3 regions of the Microbacterium paraoxydans genome follow, and region 2 is predicted to be linked to each of the others. Evidence: predicted binding sites of a transcription regulator. Region 2 holds the regulator's gene; each other region holds the start of a gene.
The links. Region 2 encodes LexA, which represses DNA repair genes until DNA is damaged. Its sites were predicted from a motif close to TCGAACANNTGTTCGA; they were not measured.

Region 1: the regulator LexA is predicted to act here: its motif matches at 2,065-2,080, upstream of recA (recombinase RecA).
Region 3: the regulator LexA is predicted to act here: its motif matches at 2,488-2,503, upstream of IZR02_RS11680 (HNH endonuclease signature motif containing protein).

Annotation. Positions count from the first base shown of each region.
Region 1 is NZ_CP064873.1:1,480,131-1,486,130, forward strand. It holds gene IZR02_RS06925 (FtsK/SpoIIIE family DNA translocase) at 1-261, shown strand, start outside; gene pgsA (CDP-diacylglycerol--glycerol-3-phosphate 3-phosphatidyltransferase) at 261-836, shown strand; gene IZR02_RS06935 (CinA family protein) at 833-1,321, shown strand; gene IZR02_RS06940 (helix-turn-helix domain-containing protein) at 1,463-1,771, shown strand; gene IZR02_RS06945 (DUF3046 domain-containing protein) at 1,790-2,014, shown strand; gene recA (recombinase RecA) at 2,275-3,321, shown strand; gene IZR02_RS17880 (regulatory protein RecX) at 3,711-4,184, shown strand; gene miaB (tRNA (N6-isopentenyl adenosine(37)-C2)-methylthiotransferase MiaB) at 4,234-5,778, shown strand; gene miaA (tRNA (adenosine(37)-N6)-dimethylallyltransferase MiaA) at 5,775-6,000, shown strand, end outside.
Region 2 is NZ_CP064873.1:2,249,975-2,255,974, forward strand. It holds gene priA (bifunctional 1-(5-phosphoribosyl)-5-((5-phosphoribosylamino)methylideneamino)imidazole-4-carboxamide isomerase/phosphoribosylanthranilate isomerase PriA) at 1-69, opposite strand, end outside; gene hisH (imidazole glycerol phosphate synthase subunit HisH) at 182-817, opposite strand; gene hisB (imidazoleglycerol-phosphate dehydratase HisB) at 814-1,431, opposite strand; gene IZR02_RS10850 (histidinol-phosphate transaminase) at 1,428-2,522, opposite strand; gene IZR02_RS10855 (LysM peptidoglycan-binding domain-containing protein) at 2,582-2,950, opposite strand; gene lexA (transcriptional repressor LexA) at 3,234-3,920, shown strand; gene metE (5-methyltetrahydropteroyltriglutamate--homocysteine S-methyltransferase) at 4,003-6,000, opposite strand, start outside.
Region 3 is NZ_CP064873.1:2,392,537-2,398,536, forward strand. It holds gene IZR02_RS11670 (ABC-F family ATP-binding cassette domain-containing protein) at 1-1,623, opposite strand, end outside; gene IZR02_RS11675 (alpha/beta fold hydrolase) at 1,666-2,430, opposite strand; gene IZR02_RS11680 (HNH endonuclease signature motif containing protein) at 2,533-3,939, shown strand; gene IZR02_RS11685 (Cmx/CmrA family chloramphenicol efflux MFS transporter) at 4,038-5,219, shown strand; gene IZR02_RS11690 (substrate-binding domain-containing protein) at 5,333-6,000, opposite strand, start outside.

The DNA.
Region 1 (6,000 bases), 770 kb from region 2:
CTCCTCGAGTCGCGCGAGGTCGTCGGCCCCTCGGAGGGCTCGAAGGCGCGCGATGTGCTCGCGACCCCCGAGCAGTTGCCGCAGGTCATGGCGAAGCTCCGCGGCGAAGACGTTCCGTCGGCTCCTGCGGCTCCGGCTGCGCCCGCCGCCGCAGCGGTGCCGCCGGCCGAACGGGATCCGTTGGAGGCGCAGTACGACGGTCTGCCGGTCGTCGAAGCGGAGGGCGACGAAGACGCCTGGGGCCTGACGGGACGCGACTGATGGCGATCCCTCGGCAGCTCCCCAACGCCATCACGGTGGCGCGCATCCCGCTCGCCGTGGTGTTCTTCGTCCTCCTGCTCGTCGGCGGGACGTACGGCCTCGCCGATCTCACCGTGCGCTGGATCGCCGCCGTCCTCTTCATCGTCGCCATCTCGACCGACTGGGTCGACGGCTACCTCGCACGTCGCTACGACATCGTCAGCGACTTCGGCAAGCTCTGGGATCCGATCGCGGACAAGCTCCTCACCGGCGCCGGATTCGTCGGGTTGGCGATCCTGGGCGAGGTCTCCTGGTGGATCGTCGTGATCATCCTCGTCCGCGAGTGGGGGATCACCATCCACCGGCTGGTCGTCGCGAGCGAGCACGTTGTCGCGGCCGCCTGGATGGGCAAGATCAAGACGGCCTTCCAGGGCGTCGCCCTCGGCTGGGCTCTCCTGCCGCTGCACGTGTTCATCGGGCTCGGCCCGTGGACCGTCGTGACGACCGTCCTCATGGTCATCGTGCTCGTGCTCACCGTCGTCAGCGGGATCGACTACATCGTCGCGCAGGTGCGCGGCGCGCGTCAGAGCCGATGAACGGCACGACGCCGGCCGAGGCTCTGGAAGCTCTGCGTGAGCGCGGCTGGACCCTCGGTGTCGCGGAGTCGCTCACCGGCGGTGCGGTGTGCGCGGCGCTCGTCGCGGTTCCCGGCGCCTCCGCGGTGCTCCTCGGCGGCGTCGTCGCCTACGCCACCCCCGTCAAGCACACGCTGCTCGGCGTCGACACCGAGCTATTGGAGCGATACGGACCGGTGCACCCGGAGGTCGCGCGGCAGATGGCTGCCGGAGTGCGCGAGGCCGTCGGGGTGGACGGTCTCCCCGCCGATGTCGGGGTGTCCACCACGGGGATCGCGGGCCCGGAGTCCCCGGATGGGCAGCCCGTGGGCACCGTCCACATCGGCGTGGTCACCCCGACGGTGAGCCGGACCCGACCGTTCCGCTTCGAAGGGGACCGCGACGCGGTGCGAGCACAGACGGTCGCGGCGGTCCTCGACGTGCTGGCTGCTGCGCTGCGGGAATAGCGACCCGCCGCGTCATGTTGATACGGATGTGCTCACATTTAAACCACAGAGTGCAAGGGTAGATTCTGTGCAAGCCAGGAGGACTAGACTGGCCGTCTCTTCGAGGGAGACCTCGATTCACGAACTGCGGAGGAGGTTCCGATGATTCTTGTACGACAGGAGATCGGCGACGTGCTGAGGGACTTCCGTCTGCAGAAGGGTCGGACGCTCCGGCAGGTCGCGAGCAAGGCATCCGTCGCTCTCGGTTATCTCAGTGAGGTCGAGCGCGGACAGAAGGAGGCCTCGAGCGAGATCCTCGCCTCGGTGGCAGAGGCGCTCGACGTCCCCATCTCCACGATCATGCGCGAGGTCGGGGACCGCATCTCGGTGCTCGAAGGCATCCAGGTCTTCCCGGACGTCGTTCCGGACGACCTGGTCGCGTCCGTGGAGCCCGAGCTCTCGCTCCGCTGACACGCGGAGATCACCCTTATGCGACGCAGTGAGTTCCTGCGCGCCGTCGACGCCGAGTTCCATACCCGAGCCTCTTCTCTGGTGAATGACCTCGTGCTCTCCGGCATGGGGGGACGAACGGCGCTCGAGGCTCTCGAAGCCGGGGTACCTCCGCGCGACATCTGGCTCGCGCTCTGCGCCGACATGGATGTCCCCGAATCCCGTCGCCACGGCGTGGGGCGTCTGGAGCCGCGCGGCCGGTGACGGCGGCTTCCCGGGTGTGCGGAAGTCCGACACGCCGGACCGGCGTGTTGTCGAAAATCTGTTCGAACCAGGCGTAGTCTTCTGCACAAGTGGTCAGACGGTTCTGGTCCCCACGATCCGCGGCTCCTCGACGCAATGTCGGAGGCCCGCCGTACCGTGAGGTCCAGGCTGAAAAGCCATACGCCTTGTCGGAGAGTTCCTTCCGCCGGAAGAGCCGCGACAGCCTACAGGCGGCAGCACACGCGCAGAAGGAGCACACCATGCCATCACCCGCCGACCGCGAGAAGTCCCTCGAGACCGCCCTCGCCCAGATCGACCGCCAGTTCGGAAAGGGCTCGGTCATGCGGCTGGGCAGCGATGAGCGTGCCCCTGTGGCCGTCATCCCCACCGGCTCCATCGCCCTCGACGTCGCCCTCGGCGTGGGAGGTCTGCCGCGTGGCCGCATCGTCGAGATCTACGGCCCGGAGTCCTCGGGTAAGACGACGCTGACGCTGCACGCCATCGCCAACGCCCAGCGGGCCGGCGGTATCGCGGCATTCATCGACGCGGAGCATGCGCTCGACCCCGACTACGCCGCGAAGCTCGGCGTCGACATCGACGCCCTTCTCGTCTCGCAGCCCGACACGGGTGAGCAGGCTCTCGAGATCGCCGACATGCTCGTGCGCTCCGGTGCCATCGACCTCATCGTCGTCGACTCGGTGGCGGCCCTGGTGCCGCGTGCGGAGATCGAGGGCGAGATGGGAGACTCCCACGTGGGTCTCCAGGCCCGCCTCATGTCGCAGGCGCTGCGGAAACTCACCGGTGGCCTGAACCAGACGAATACGACGATGATCTTCATCAACCAGCTGCGCGAGAAGATCGGCGTGTTCTTCGGCTCCCCGGAGACCACTGCCGGTGGTAAGGCGCTGAAGTTCTACGCCTCCGTGCGTATGGACATCCGCCGCATCGAGACGCTCAAGGACGGCACGGACGCCGTGGGTAACCGCACCCGCGTCAAGATCGTCAAGAACAAGATGGCCCCGCCCTTCAAGCAGGCGGAGTTCGACATCCTCTACGGCGTCGGCATCTCCCGCGAGGGCAGCCTGATCGACTTCGGCGTCGAGCACGGCATCGTCAAGAAGTCGGGATCGTGGTACACCTACGACGGCGATCAGCTGGGCCAGGGCAAGGAGAACGCGCGCACGTTCCTGCTCAACAACGCCGACATCGCCCTGGCGATCGAGAGTCAGATCAAGCAGAAGCTCGGTATCGGCGGCCCGGCCGCGGCTCCGGGTGCTGATGAGCTGGCCGAGCGTCGCCCGGCCTGATGAGTGACCAGCGTGGGGGCGATTCCGAGCGGATCGCCCCCATCATCCCTCTCTTCGGCGGACCCACGCGTGCGGAGCATCCGGCCGCAGGCGGTGCAGACGAGTCGTCGTCCGCGCCGCCTGCGCGGTCGGGGCCGCCCGCGGACGGGGCGGGACTCTGGCGCTCGACGTGGCACGAGCCCGCGTCGGCAGGGTCCCCGTCGGTCGACGACGGTTCTCCCAGCGCGAGGCACCCCGCCCGGGGTGCCGCGGCGCGGGCCGCTTCCCGAGGCGGGAAGACCACCACATTGCGCGCCGTCGGCGATGCGTCCCGATCGCCCGGCGGGGGCGAGAGCGCGGAGAACGGCCCCTCGGCGGCGGAGATCCGAGCGACGGCGGAGGAATCGTTGGTGCGGAAGCTCCGCACGCGGTCGCTGTCCGTCTCCGAGGCCCGGCTGGTGTTGAAAGGGCACGGGCTTGCGACGGACGCCGTCGAAGACGTGGTCGACGACTTCGTACGGCGCGGATACCTCGACGACGCCGTGCTCGCCGAGCTCCTCGTCACGTCCGGCGTCGAACGCAAGGGCCAGGGGCGGGTCGCGCTGTCTCGAGCGCTCGCGCAGCGGGGCATTCCTCGTGACGTCATCGACGCCGCGCTCGACGAGCTGCCCGACGACGATGCGGAGCGGGCACTGGAGTTCGCCCGGACCAAAGCGCGTTCGATGGGACGCCTCGACCCCGACGCGGCGCTCCGCCGGTTGGTCGGGCAGCTGTCGCGCCGCGGGTACGGGGGATCGGTCGCCATGAACGCGGCGAAGACGGCGCTGCGGGAAGCCTCGTTCGGCGGGGGCGTCTCCGGCGTCCGGTTCGTGGATTCCGACTGACGGTTCGCACGCGATCTGCTCTCGGCGACGCTCGTACAATGGGAGCATCATGACTATCCCCCGCAGTGAACCGACGATCATCAGCGCGTCGTCGGCGGCCGTCGACGATGACGGGCGCCAGCGATCCTACGAAGTGCGCACCTTCGGCTGCCAGATGAACGTCCACGACTCCGAGCGTCTGTCCGGATCCCTGGAGAGCGCTGGCTACATCCGCGCCGAGGCCGGAGCCGAGGCCGACGTGGTGATCATCAACACCTGCGCCGTCCGGGACAACGCCGCCGGGAAGCTCTACGGGACGCTCGGGCACCTGGCCGCCGTCAAGCGCCGCAAGGCCGGGATGCAGATCGCCGTCGGCGGCTGCCTGGCGCAGATGGACAAGCAGGCCGTGCTCGACAAGGCCCCCTGGGTCGACGTGGTCTTCGGCACGCACAACATGGGATCCTTGCCCGGCCTCTTGGAGCGCGCGCGCCACAACGGTGACGCCGAACTCGAGATCCTCGAGTCCCTCGAGGTCTTCCCGTCGACGCTTCCCACCAAGCGCGACTCCGCGCACAGCGGCTGGGTGTCGATCTCCGTCGGCTGCAACAACACCTGCACCTTCTGCATCGTCCCGAGCCTCCGGGGCAAGGAGAAGGACCGTCGCCCGGGCGACATCCTCAACGAGATCCGTCTGCTGGTGGAGGACGGCGCCATCGAGGTGACGCTCCTCGGGCAGAACGTGAACTCCTACGGGGTGGAGTTCGGGGATCGTCAGGCGTTCGGAAAGCTCCTCCGCGCCGCCGGCGAGATCGAGGGGCTCGAGCGCATCCGCTTCACGAGCCCGCATCCCGCCGCCTTCACAGACGACGTGATCGACGCGATGGCGGAGACGCCCGCCGTCATGCCGCAGCTCCACATGCCGCTGCAGTCGGGGAGCGACCGGATCCTCAAGGCGATGCGTCGCTCCTACCGCAGCGAGCGCTTCCTGGGCATCCTGGACCGCGTCCGCGAGCGCATCCCGCACGCGGCCATCACGACCGACATCATCGTCGGCTTCCCCAGCGAGACCGAGGAGGACTTCGAGGACACGATGCGCGTCGTCGAGCAGTCGCGCTTCTCCGGAGCCTTCACCTTCCAGTACTCGATCCGCGAAGGCACCCCTGCGGCCACGATGCCGGACCAGGTGCCCAAGGACGTCGTGCAGGCTCGCTATGACCGGCTGATCGCGCTCCAGGAGCGCATCTCGCTCGAGGAGAACCAGAAGCAGGTCGGCCGGGAGGTCGAGGTTCTCGTGTCCACGGGCGAAGGCAAGAAGGACACGGAGACGCGTCGCCTGACCGGGCGGGCGCAGGACAACCGGCTCGTGCACTTCGAGGTCACTCCCGGGTCCGAGCTGCCGCGCCCAGGGGATGTCGTCACGGTGACGGTGACGCACGCCGCGCCGTTCCACCTCCTCGCCGACGACCCGACGGGTGCCCCGCTCCGCATCCGTCGGACGCGTGGTGGCGACGCCTGGGATCGGGGACAGGCCGAGTCGTGCGCCGTACCGGCACAGAGCGACGGCGCTCCGCGCGCCGTCTCCCTCGGCCTGCCGACCCTCCGCGTCGGAGTGTGACCGCGCCTCGGCTCTGGGCCGTCGTCGGCGCGACCGGCACGGGGAAGAGCGATCTGGCGCTCGATCTCGCCGAGGAGCTCCGGCGGCGCGGCAACCCGGCGGAGATCGTCAACGCCGACGCCATGCAGCTCTACCGCGGCATGGACATCGGCACCGCGAAGCTGTCGGTCGCCGAACGTCGCGGCATTCCGCACCACCTCTTCGACGCGCGAGAGGTGACGC
Region 2 (6,000 bases):
CGCCTTGCCGCCGGCGACATCGACCGCGGGAAGGAGCGTGAGCGAGGGGGACTGCGCGAAGTCGTTCATGGGGTCCTTGGTTCGGGTGGGTCTGCGGCCCGAGCGGGCACGAGAGACGAGGGTAGTCCGCCGCGGGGCGCGGGACAAACCGCGTGACGCCGGGCGCCGACGCGGCTGGGGGTCAGAGGCTCTGCACCCAGTTCCGGAGCAGCTGGATGCCGGCGTCCCCGGACTTCTCCGGGTGGAACTGCGTCGCCGAGAGCGGGCCGTTCTCGACGGCCGCGAGGAAGGGGCCGCCGTAGGTCGCCCATGTGAGCACGGGCTGCGGGAACGGCGGGATCACGTCGAGCTCCCAGGACTGCGCGGCATAGGAGTGCACGAAGTAGAAGCGCTCCTGCTCGATGCCGCGGAACAGGACGGTGTCCTCCCCCGGCTCCACCGTGTTCCAGCCCATGTGCGGCAGGACCGGGGCGTCGAGCTCCGTCACAGCACCCGGCCACTCGCCGAGGCCCGCGGTGTCGTGCCCCCGCTCGACGCCGTGCTCGAACAGCACCTGCATGCCGACGCAGATGCCGAGTACCGGTCGGCCCCCCGCGAGACGACGGCCGATGATCTCGTCGCCGCCGTGGGCGTGCAGGGCGTCCCGCACAGCCTGGAAGGCGCCGACACCGGGCACGACGAACCCGTCGGCCTCCAGCGCCTCGGTGCGGTCGCGGGTCAGCACGGCATCGGCTCCCGCGGCGACGAGCGCCTTCACGGCGGAGTGGACGTTGCCGGACTCGTAGTCGAAGACGGCGACCCGCGGCTCGGCGCTCACAGCGCCCCCTTGGTCGACGGGATGCCGTCGACGAGAGGATCCAGGGCCTTCGCCTGGCGGAACGCCCGCGCGAACGCCTTGAACTCGGCCTCGGCGATGTGGTGCGGGTCGCGCCCGCTCAGCACCCGCACGTGCACCGTCAGCGCGGCGTTGAAGGTGATGGCCTCGAAGACGTGCCGCACGAGGGATCCCGTGAAGTGCCCGCCGATCAGGTGGTGCTCGAAGCCCGCGGGCTCCCCCTCGTGCACGAGGTACGGGCGGCCGGAGATGTCGACGACCGCCTGCGCGAGCGCCTCGTCCAGGGGGACGAGGGCGTCGCCGTACCGGGAGATGCCGGACTTGTCTCCGAGGGCGGCCAGGATCGCTTGGCCGAGCACGATCGAGACGTCCTCCACGGTGTGGTGCGCGTCGATGTGGGTGTCCCCGGAGGCCCGCACGGTGAGATCCGTCAGCGAGTGCTTGGCGAACGCCGTGAGCATGTGGTCGAAGAACGGCACCGAGGTGTCGATGCGGCTCGCACCGGTGCCGTCGAGGTTCAGCTCGACCTCGACGGTGGACTCCGACGTGCTGCGCACGCGGCTCGCGGTGCGTGCGGTGGGCGCGGGGATGGTCATGATGCCGATCCTATCGAGGCCAGGGCGTCCAGGAACGCCGTCGTCTCCGCCTCCGTGCCGGCGCTGACGCGCAGGTGGCCGGGGATGCCGACGTCGCGGACGAGCACGCCGCGGTCGTACAGCTGCTGCCACGTCGCCTGCGGATCCGCGACGCCGCCGAACAGCACGAAGTTGGACCACGAGAGGTGCGGGGTGTACCCGAGGGCTTCGAGCGTCGCCGTGATGCGGTCCCGCTGCTCCACGATCTCCTGCACCATGCCGAGCATGACGTCGGCGTTGCGGAGGGCGGCGACCGCGGCGGCCTGCGTCAGAGCGCTCAGGTGGTACGGCAGTCGCACGAGCCGGAGCGCGTCGATGAACGCCGGGTCGGCCGCGAGGTAGCCGACGCGGGCGCCGGCGAAGGCGAAGGCCTTGCTCATCGTTCGGGAGACGGCGAGGCGCGGCCGTCCTTCCAGGAGGGTGAGGGCCGACGCCGCATCCCGTGGCGCGAACTCCTGGTAGGCCTCGTCGACGATCACCACGCCGCGGGCCGCCTCGTAGACGGCCTCCACGACGTCGAGCCCCAGCGGGGTGCCGGTCGGGTTGTTCGGCGAGCAGAGGATCACGATGTCGGGGTCGGCCGCACGCACCTGCTGCGCCGCCTCCTCCGCCGTGACGGTGTAGTCGGGCTGACGGGTGCCCGCGATCCAGGACGCGCCCGTCCCCTTCGCGATGAGCGGGTACATGGAGTACGTGGGCGCGAATCCGAAGGCCGTGCGTCCCGGCCCGCCGAACGCCTGGAAGATGTGCTGCAGCACCTCGTTGGACCCGTTGCCCGCCCAGATCTGCTCCGGCGTGAGGCCGTGACCCAGGTAGTCGGCGAACGCCTCCCGCAGCGTCGTGAACTCGCGGTCCGGGTACCGGTTCACGTCTCGGATCGCCACGGCGATGTCATCGAGGATGTCGCTCGCGACCTCGTCGGGAACCGGATGCGTGTTCTCGTTGACGTTCAGCGCCACCGGCAGCGGGGCCTGAGGCGCTCCGTATGGGGTGAGTCCGCGCAGATCGTCGCGGAGCGGGAGATCGTTGAGGGAGAAGGTCACCCTTCCCATCTTAAGAGGAGCAGGGAGAGCCGAGGTCATCGTGACGATTCGGCCGGGAGGACTCGGCGTCAGTCGGTGTACCGCGCCGGCAGTGCGAGCTCCTGGCCGACCTGGAGCTCCCCGCCGCGCAGCAGGTTCATGCGGGTGATCTCACCGATGACATCCCGCGGGTCGGCTTCGGGAGCGATGCTGCTCGCGATCGACCAGAGGGTGTCGCCGGGCATGACCGTGACGGTCTCGACGGAGACGGCCGGCGCATCCGCGCCGGAGGCGGTCGCGCTGCCCCCGCTGAGGGCGGCGAAGGCGATGCCCGCCGCGAGCGGGACCGACGCGAGCGCGAGCAGAGTGCGACGGCCGCGTGCCGTGATCCGCAGCCGGGTGGCCGGACGGGCCGATGCCGGGAGGGCGGTCGCGGTGCTGAGGCTGATGCTGCTCATGTCTGCTCCTTACTGTCCCGGCGCCGGAGCCCGGGGAGGTTGGCGTAGCTTTCGCATCCGCGCCTCGGCCGGGAGCCGTGGATGCGAAGCTACGTTCCGAAGATATCTTCGAGTTCGAACATCTGTCAAGCTGTCTTCGAAACCACGCTCCGCGAATCAGCCGACACGCTCGAACAGATCTTCCAGATCGGCGCTTTTCTCGGATACGGTTTCGATAAGGACACCCCACCACGGGCCACCGACATTCGAAGCGGCACGTCGGATCACGCAGTGAAGGAGCACCATGAGCGACACCTCAGCCCTCGAGTCCGAGGCGCCGCGCACCCGCCGTCGCAAGAGCCTCAGCCCGAAGCAGATGGCGATCCTCGAGGTCATCCAGGCCTCGATCGCGCAGAACGGCTATCCGCCGAGCATGCGCGAGATCGGCGACGCCGTCGGGCTCAAGTCGCTGTCCAGCGTCACCCACCAGCTCGGTCAGCTCGAGCTCAGCGGCTACCTGCGTCGCGACCCGGGCAAGACGCGTGCCATGGAGGTCCTCATCGACCTGCCCGGCACGGGCGCGGAGAACCCGGCGGACGTGGCGACCCCCGTGGGCGATGCCGCCCTGGTCCCGCTGGTGGGGCGTATCGCCGCGGGCGTGCCGATCACGGCGGATCAGCAGGTCGAGGAGATCTTCCCGCTCCCCCGGCAGCTCGTCGGCAAGGGCGACCTGTTCATGCTCAAGGTCTCCGGGGAGTCGATGATCGACGCCGCCATCTGCGACGGCGACTGGGTTGTCGTGCGCTCGCAGAACACGGCGGAGAACGGCGAGATCGTGGCTGCCATGCTCGACGGCGAGGCCACCGTCAAGGTGCTCCGTCGTCGCGACGGCCACACGTGGCTGCTTCCCCGCAACTCTGCCTTCGAGCCGATCCTGGGCGACGAGGCGGTCGTGCTCGGCAAGGTCGTCGCGGTCATGCGCGCCGTCTGAGTCACCGCATCGTCGGTGAGACGAGAACGAAGGCCCTCCCGGGCGCACCGGGAGGGCCTTCGTGTGTCCGGGGACGACCGCGTCAGGCGGTGACCACCACGTCTTCGCGCACGCGCCGCGTGGCCTCGACGATGTTCCGCAGCGACGCCGTGGTCTCGGCGTATCCGCGGGTCTTCAGACCGCAGTCCGGGTTCACCCAGAGCTGACGGAGGGGGATCTCCTCCACCGCACGCCGCAGCAGGGACTCGACCTCCTCCACGGTGGGCACGCGCGGCGAGTGGATGTCGTACACGCCGGGGCCGATGCCGTGGTCGAAGCCCACCTCGGCGATGTCCGCGACGACCTCCATGCGGCTCCGGGCCGCCTCGATGGACGTGACGTCCGCGTCGAGCGCACGGATCGCGTCGATCACGACGCCGAACTCCGAGTAACAGAGGTGGGTGTGCACCTGGGTCGCCGCCGCAGCGCCGCCCGTGGCCAGACGGAACGAGGCGACGGACCAGTCGAGGTACGCCGGCTGGTCGGCCTGCTTCAGCGGGAGCAGCTCCCGGAGCGCCGGCTCGTCGACCTGGATCACCTGGATGCCCGCGGCCTCCAGGTCGGCGATCTCATCGCGGAGCGCGAGCGCCACCTGGTTCGCCGTCTCCCCCAGCGGCTGGTCGTCGCGGACGAAGGACCACGCGAGGATCGTGACGGGGCCCGTGAGCATCCCCTTCATGTGCTTCGCCGTGAGCGACTGCGCGTACGCCGACCAGCCGACCGTGATGGGCGCGGGACGCGAGACGTCTCCCCAGAGGATCGATGGGCGCGTGGCTCGCGAGCCGTACGACTGCACCCATCCGTGCTGCGTGACCGCGAAGCCGTCGAGGTTCTCCGCGAAGTACTGCACCATGTCGTTGCGCTCCGGCTCACCGTGCACGAGGACGTCGAGACCGAGGTCCTCCTGCAGGGAGACGACCGCGGCGACCTCACGGCGCAGGAACTCCTCGTAGTCGTCCTCGGGGATCTCGCCGCGGAGGAACTGGGCGCGGGCGCGGCGGATGTCGCCGGTCTGCGGGAAGGAGCCGATCGTCGTCAGGGGCAGCGCCGGCAGGCCGAGGGCGTTCTGCGCCTCCTCCCGCTCCTGGTACGGGGCACGGGCGAAGTCGGCGTCGCTCAGCGCACGGGAACGCACCGCACCGTCGCGCACACCGGGAGCGGTCAGGCGGTCCTGCAGCGCAGCAGTCGCGGCGTCCAGCTCGGCCCCGATCGCCGTGCGCCCTTCGGACAGGCCGCGGGCGAGGGTCACGATCTGCTGCACCTTCTGATCCGCGAAGGCGAGCCAGGACACCAGGCGCGCGTCCAGCGCCGTCTCGTCCTCCACGTCGTGCGGCACGTGCAGCAGCGAGGTCGAGGTCGATGCCGCTACCGGGGCCCCGAGCGCGCGGAGCGCCTCCAGAGAGTCGAACGCCGCGGAGAGGTCGCCGCGCCAGATGTTGTGACCGTCGATCACACCGCCGACGAGGGTCTTGCCCTCGAGGCCCGGCACCGCGTCGGGCACGGTGCCGCGCACGAGATCCACGGCGATGGCCTCGACGGGGGCGGCGGCCACGGTCGCGAACGTCGCGCCGAGGCTCGCGTACGGGGCCGCGACGAGGATCGAGGGACGCTCTTCGGCGTTCCCGAGCACCGCGAGCGCGCGCTCCGCGGCGGAGGCGAGCTGTGCGGTCGTGGCCGGCAGGGACTCGCTCACGAGGGCTGGCTCGTCGAGCTGCACCCACTCGGCGCCCGCGGCGCGCAGACGGGCGAGCAGATCGACGTAGACCGGCAGGACGTCCTCCAGCCGCGAGAGCGGCTCGAAGCCCTCCGGCGCGTCGTCCGACGCCTTCGCGAGCGCCAGCAGCGTGACCGGTCCGACGACCACGGGACGCGTGACGAAGCCGGCGGCGACGGCCTCGGCGACCTCGCGCACCAGGCGGTCGCTGGCGAGGGTGAACACCGTCTCCGGACCGATCTCCGGCACGAGGTAGTGGTAGTTCGAGTCGAACCACTTCGTCATCTCCAGCGGCGCCCGCTCGCCCTCACCGCGGGCAACGGTGAA
Region 3 (6,000 bases), 140 kb from region 2:
TGCCGCCGTCGAGGTCGTCGAGGCGCTCTCGACGCGCTGCCGCAGACGAAGGTACTCGTCGACGCCGCCCGGGAGATGGCGCAGGCGCCCCGCGCCGTCCGGACCGGGAAGGATCGCGTACTGCTGATCCGTCACCCGCTCCAGGAAGTACCGGTCGTGGCTCACGACGAGGAGGGTGCCCGACCAGGAGTCGAGGAGGTCCTCGATCGCGGCGAGCATGTCGGTGTCCATGTCGTTCGTGGGCTCGTCGAGGATGAGCACGTTCGGCTGGTCGAGCAGCACGAGCAGCAGCTGCAACCGGCGCTGCTGACCGCCGGAGAGATCCTTCACCGGCGTCGAGAGCTGAGCCGAGGAGAACCCGAGCCGCTCCAGGAGCTGTCCTGGTGTGAGGTCCTGCGCCTTCGACCCGGCGCCGAGCGTGTACGACGTGCGCAGACCCGAGATGACCACGCGCACGGGGTCGTTCCAGTGCGGGAGGAGTTCGTCGAGGCGCTGCGTGAGCGTGCGCACCTGCACGGTCTTCCCCCGCTTGATCCGCCCCTCGGTGGGCTCGACCGTGCCGGAGATGAGCCCCAGGAGCGTGGACTTCCCGGCGCCGTTCACGCCGAGGATGCCCGTGCGCTCGCCCGGGGCGATCCGCCACTCCACATCCTTCAGCACGGTCTTCCCACCGGTTCCGGATCCCGCCTGGGTCCCTGAGCCTGCCGAAGCCTGGGTCCCTGAGCCTGTCGAAGGGTACGTCACCCCCACATCGAGCAGGTCGACGACGTCCTTGCCCAGCCGCGAGACGGCGAGCGACTGCAGCGAGACCTTGTCGCGGATCTCGGGCACGTCGGCGATGAGCTCGTTGGCCGCATCGATGCGGAACTTGGGCTTGCTGGTGCGGGCCGGGGCACCGCGGCGCAGCCAGGCGAGCTCCTTGCGGGCGAGGTTCTGCCGCTTCGCCTCGGTCGCCGCCGCCATGCGGTCGCGCTCGACCCGCTGCAGGATGTACGCCGCATAGCCGCCCTCGAAGGGCTCCACGATGCGGTCGTGCACCTCCCACGTCTCGGTGCAGATCTCGTCGAGGAACCACCGGTCATGGGTCACGACGAGGAGGGCTCCGGCGTTCGCGGGCCAGCGCTTCTTGAGGTGCCCGGCGAGCCAGGTGATCGCCTCGACGTCGAGGTGGTTCGTCGGCTCGTCGAGAGCGATGACGTCCCAGTCCCCGGTGAGCAGATTCGCGAGCGACACGCGGCGGCGCTGACCGCCGGAGAGGGAGCCGACCTGCGCGTCCCAGGGAAGATCGGTCAGCAGCCCCTCGATCACGTCGCGGACGCGGGCGTCACCGGCCCATTCGTGCTCGGCCATGTCGCCGACCACGGCGGCGCCGATCGTGATGTCGTCGGGGAGGGTGTCGGCCTGGTCCAGCACGCCGATGCGGGTGCCGCCGCGGACGGTCACCCGACCGGAGTCCGGCTGCTTCGTGCCGGCGAGCATGCCGAGAAGGCTCGACTTGCCGTCGCCGTTCCGGCCGACGATGCCGATGCGGTCGCCCTCCTCGATGCCGAGGGTCACGGCGTCGAAGACGACGCGGGTCGGGTATTCGAGGTGCAGGGCTTCGGCCCCGAGAAGATGTGCCATGTCCTCTCCAGGGTAGTCGCGCCGCGTCGGACGGTCTCCCGGTCAGACCAGCGACGGGGCGAAGAGCTCCGGCAGCGCGGCGGTGAAGACCTCGAAGTGGCTGTACCAGACGGTGTGAGCGGCCCCGGGGATGCTGCGCACCGTGACCCCGCCATGCTCGAACCGCCGCGCGTCCTCGTCGGTGACCCAGGCACTGGGTTCCGCGCGGACGACGATGGAGCCGGGGGCGGCGGTCCAATGACCGTCCTCCCCGCAGGAGACGGAGGCCGCGGTCGGCGGATCGAAGCGCTCGGCCGCCCGCGCCTCGACCGTGGCATCGTCGACGGAGTAGAAGGGCCGGAGCCGGCGGAGCTCGGCGGGCGACATGCGCGCGCGGCGGTCGTGCTCGTACTGCGAGATGAGAGAGGCGCGGTCCTGGCCGCCCTGGAGGGCGAGCGGCGCGTCGACGTAGACCGCGAGACTCGGATCGAGGCGGGGCGCGGCGGCGGCGAGCACGGTGGCGCCGAAGGAGTGCCCGACGGCGACGGCGAGCGGCGAGGCCGCCCCGTCCCCCGCTGCGGAACCTGCCCCCGGAGGGAGCGCCGTCTGCGCGAGCGTGGCGACGACGGCATCGGCCGCCGTCTCGATCGTGAGCTCCGGGTCACGCGGAGAGAGGCCGTGGCCGGGCAGATCGAGCGCGAGCACGCGGAAGCCGCGTTCCACGAGCAGCGGGACCACGCGGTGCCAGCTCTCGGCGGACCCCATCATGCCGTGCAGCAGCACGGCGACGCGGTCGCCCTCCCCGGCTTCGATGACGTTCAGGAGCACGGAGCCAGTCAACCACGGTCGTTATCCTTTCGTGATACGACTTTCGGCCAGAATCCTTCGAATCTTCGTTCGAATGTCGGTGGTCGGTGATGGACTGCCGTCATGCCCGCACTGCTCGACGCGACCGACTCCCAGATGGCGATGCTCGCCGATCTGGTGGAGGGGCTGGAAGCGGCGGAGAAGACGCTGAGCAGCATGCAGGCGGCCCGCGACGGACTGCTCGCGATGGCGGGGCGACTGGCGGTCGACATCGCCCGGCAGGCTCGGCATCCGGACGGCGGCGACATGGCGATCCGCACGGTCGCCGCGGAGATCGGGGCCGCACAGCGCGTCAGCGACCGCACGATCGAGCGGCGGATGTCCGATGCGTCCTGGTTGGTCGAACGGTTCCCCGCCGTCTGGGAGGCTCAGGGCGCCGGGCGGATCAGCGCCGCGCATGCACGCGTGATCGTGGAGGCGGGGGCTCACCTCCATGACCCGGACGACCGATCGCGTTTCGCGGCGGAGGCGATCGAGGTGGCCGCTGCGGAATCTCCGAACCGGATACGCCGACTCGTGCGCCGACTGGCCGACCGGTTCCGGGAGCGGACCCTCGTCGAGCGACATCGTGACGCCAGGGAGCTGCGCCGCGTCTGGGTGACCGATCTCGAGGACGGCATGGCCGAGCTCGGCGCGCGTGGCCCCGCGGCGCTCGTGCACGGGATGTACGACCGGCTCTCCCAGATGGCGCATGCCGTGCGGGAGGAGAACGCGCAGGCACGGCGTCGGGAGGCGGAGGAGAGCATCCTCGACGACAGGACCGTGGATCAGCTGCGCGCGGATCTGCTCGCCGACCTCGTCCTGACCGGCGCTCCGGCGGGCCATGACTCGGAAGAGGGGCTGCTCTCGGAGCTTCGGGCGCGCGTCGAGGTCACCGTGCCGGTGCTGACGCTGATGCACGGGGAGCAGGAACGGACGACAGAGGGCACTCGGATCCTCGCCGCCGAGCTGGACGGGGTCATCCCGATCGATCCGGCCACGGCCCGCCGTCTGGCCGGCGCGGCGAGCGGCTGGGACCGGGTGCTCACCCACCCGATCAGCGGGGCGCTGCTGGCCGTCGACCGGTATCGCCCGAGCGAAGACCTCCGCCGACACCTGCGGGCCCGCGATCAACGCTGCCGCTTCCCGGGCTGCGGCCTCGCACCGCGGAAGTGTGACCTCGATCACAATCACGATGCGGCGCTCGGCGGAGAGACCGCGCACGACAACCTCGCGATATTCTGCCGACGACATCACATGCTCAAACACCACTCCCCGTGGCACGTCGAGCAGGGGCCGGGCGGCGTTCTGGAGTGGACGAGCCCCACCGGCCGGACCTACATCGACCGACCGCCGCCTCCGCACACCGTCACCTTCGCCGAGGAACCTCCGTGGTCTCCCGCCGTCAGCCCTAGAGTGGAGGGCATGTCGAGCCCCGAATCAGACAGGTCGGGGGCTGCCGGTCACACCGTCAGCCCCGCGAACCGCTGATCCCTTCGTCCGCCCTGCCGGCGGGCGCGCGCCGGTGAGCCGGGCGCTGACCGTGGTGACGAGAAGCATTCCTCTTCCCTCTCACCTCGGAGCACTCGATGCCTTTCCCCCTCTATGCCCTTGCCCTGGCGGTCTTCGTCATGGGCACCTCCGAATTCATGCTCGCGGGACTCCTCCCCGCGATCGCGCACGAGCTCGACGTCCCGGTCGGCACGGCGGGCCTCCTCACCTCCGCCTTCGCGGTCGGCATGGTCATCGGCGCACCCGCCATGGCCGCGTTCGCGCGCAGCTGGCCCCCACGCCGCACACTCGTCGCCTGCCTCGCGCTCTTCGCCGCCTGCCATGCCGTCGGCGCGGTGACGTCCCTGTTCGAGCTTCTGCTCGTCACGCGCATACTCAGCGCCCTCGCGAACGCCGGCTTCCTCGCCGTCGCCCTGCGCACGGCGACCCTCCTCGTCCCCCGCGAGCGCACCGGACGAGCGCTCGCGGTGCTGCTCTCCGGGACGACCGTCGCCACCATCGTCGGCGTCCCTGTCGGCGCCATCCTCGGCACCGCGCTGAGCTGGCGGGCGACCTTCGCCGCTGTCGCGCTCCTCTGCCTCCCTGCGCTGCTCGGAATCCTCCGCGGCGTGCCGACGACGATCCCGGGCACGGAGCCCGACCCCGCCCCGGCACCACTCCCCCGGAAGGAACCGACCCTCCGCACGGAGCTCGCGCTCCTGGGGACACCGCGCCTGGCCCTCGCGATGACCCTGGCGGCCCTGGTGAACGCGGGGACCTTCGCGGTCTTCACGTTCCTCGCGCCGATCGTCACCGAGGTCGCGGGCCTGCCCGACGCTGCGGTCCCGCTCGCGCTGGTCCTGTTCGGCATCGGCTCGTTCCTCGGCGTGACCATCGCGGGTCGGTTCGCCGATCGGCATGCCGGTGTGCTCCTCGCGGTCGGCGGCCCGCTGCTCCTCGGCGGCTGGATCGTCCTGGCGGCGGTCGCGACGCAGCCGATACCCCTGCTGTTGCTCGTCTTCGTACAGGGGATGGCTTCCTTCGGCGTCGGAAGCACACTGATCGCCCGGGTGCTGTATGCCGCCTCCGGCGCCCCGACCATGGGAGGGTCCTACGCCACCGCGGCCTTGAACATCGGCGCTGTGATCGGACCGGCGTCGGGAGCGTGGGCCCTCGCGAGCGGGGCGGGTGCGCTCTCCCCCGTCGCTCTCGCGGCCACGCTGACGATGGCGGCGCTCCTCCTCGCCCTGGCGACGCGGCGATGGGGGCCGGTCGACTGAAGACAGGACGGGGACGCGCCGCAACGGCGACGAGCCGCCCGGACCCGAAGGTCCGGACGGCTCGTCGTGGCGTGTCCGTCGTTCGCGAGGAACGGGGACGGTCTCACTCGTCCTTACTCGTACGACTTCACGATCTCGAGGAGGCTCGGGACGTTGGCGTACGCCTCGGCCGCGTTCTCCTTGGTCACGATGACCGGCGGGAGCAGGTAGGCCGGGACGACCTTCTTGCCGTTGTCGTACTGGTCGGTGTCGTTGACGTCGACCTCGTCACCCTTCTGGAGCTGACCGACCATCTTGATGGCCTGCTCCACGAGCAGCGTGGTGTCCTTGTTGATCGTGGAGTACTGCACGCCCTCCATGATCGACTTCACCGACTCGACCTCGGAGTCCTGACCGGTGACCACCGGGACGGGCTTGCCGGCCTGCTGCGCCGAGGTGATGATGGCGCGGGCGAGGGTGTCGTTCGGGGACAGGACGCCGTCGAGGGTCTCCGAGCCGTAGCTCGACGTGAGGATCGAGTCCATCCGGCGCTGGGCGTTCTCCGGCTTCCAGCCCTCGGTCGCCGTCTGGGAGATCTCGGTCTGCCCGGAGACGACGTTCAGCGTGCCGTCGTCGATCTTCGGCTGCAGCACCTCCATCGCCCCGTTGAAGAACACCGCCGAGTTGGCGTCGTCCGGCGAGCCCGAGAACAGCTCGATGTTGTACGGCGCCTCGTGATCCGCGCGCTCGGCGAGCCCGTCGAGCAGCGCCTGGCCCTGGAGCTTGCCGACCTCGAAGTTGT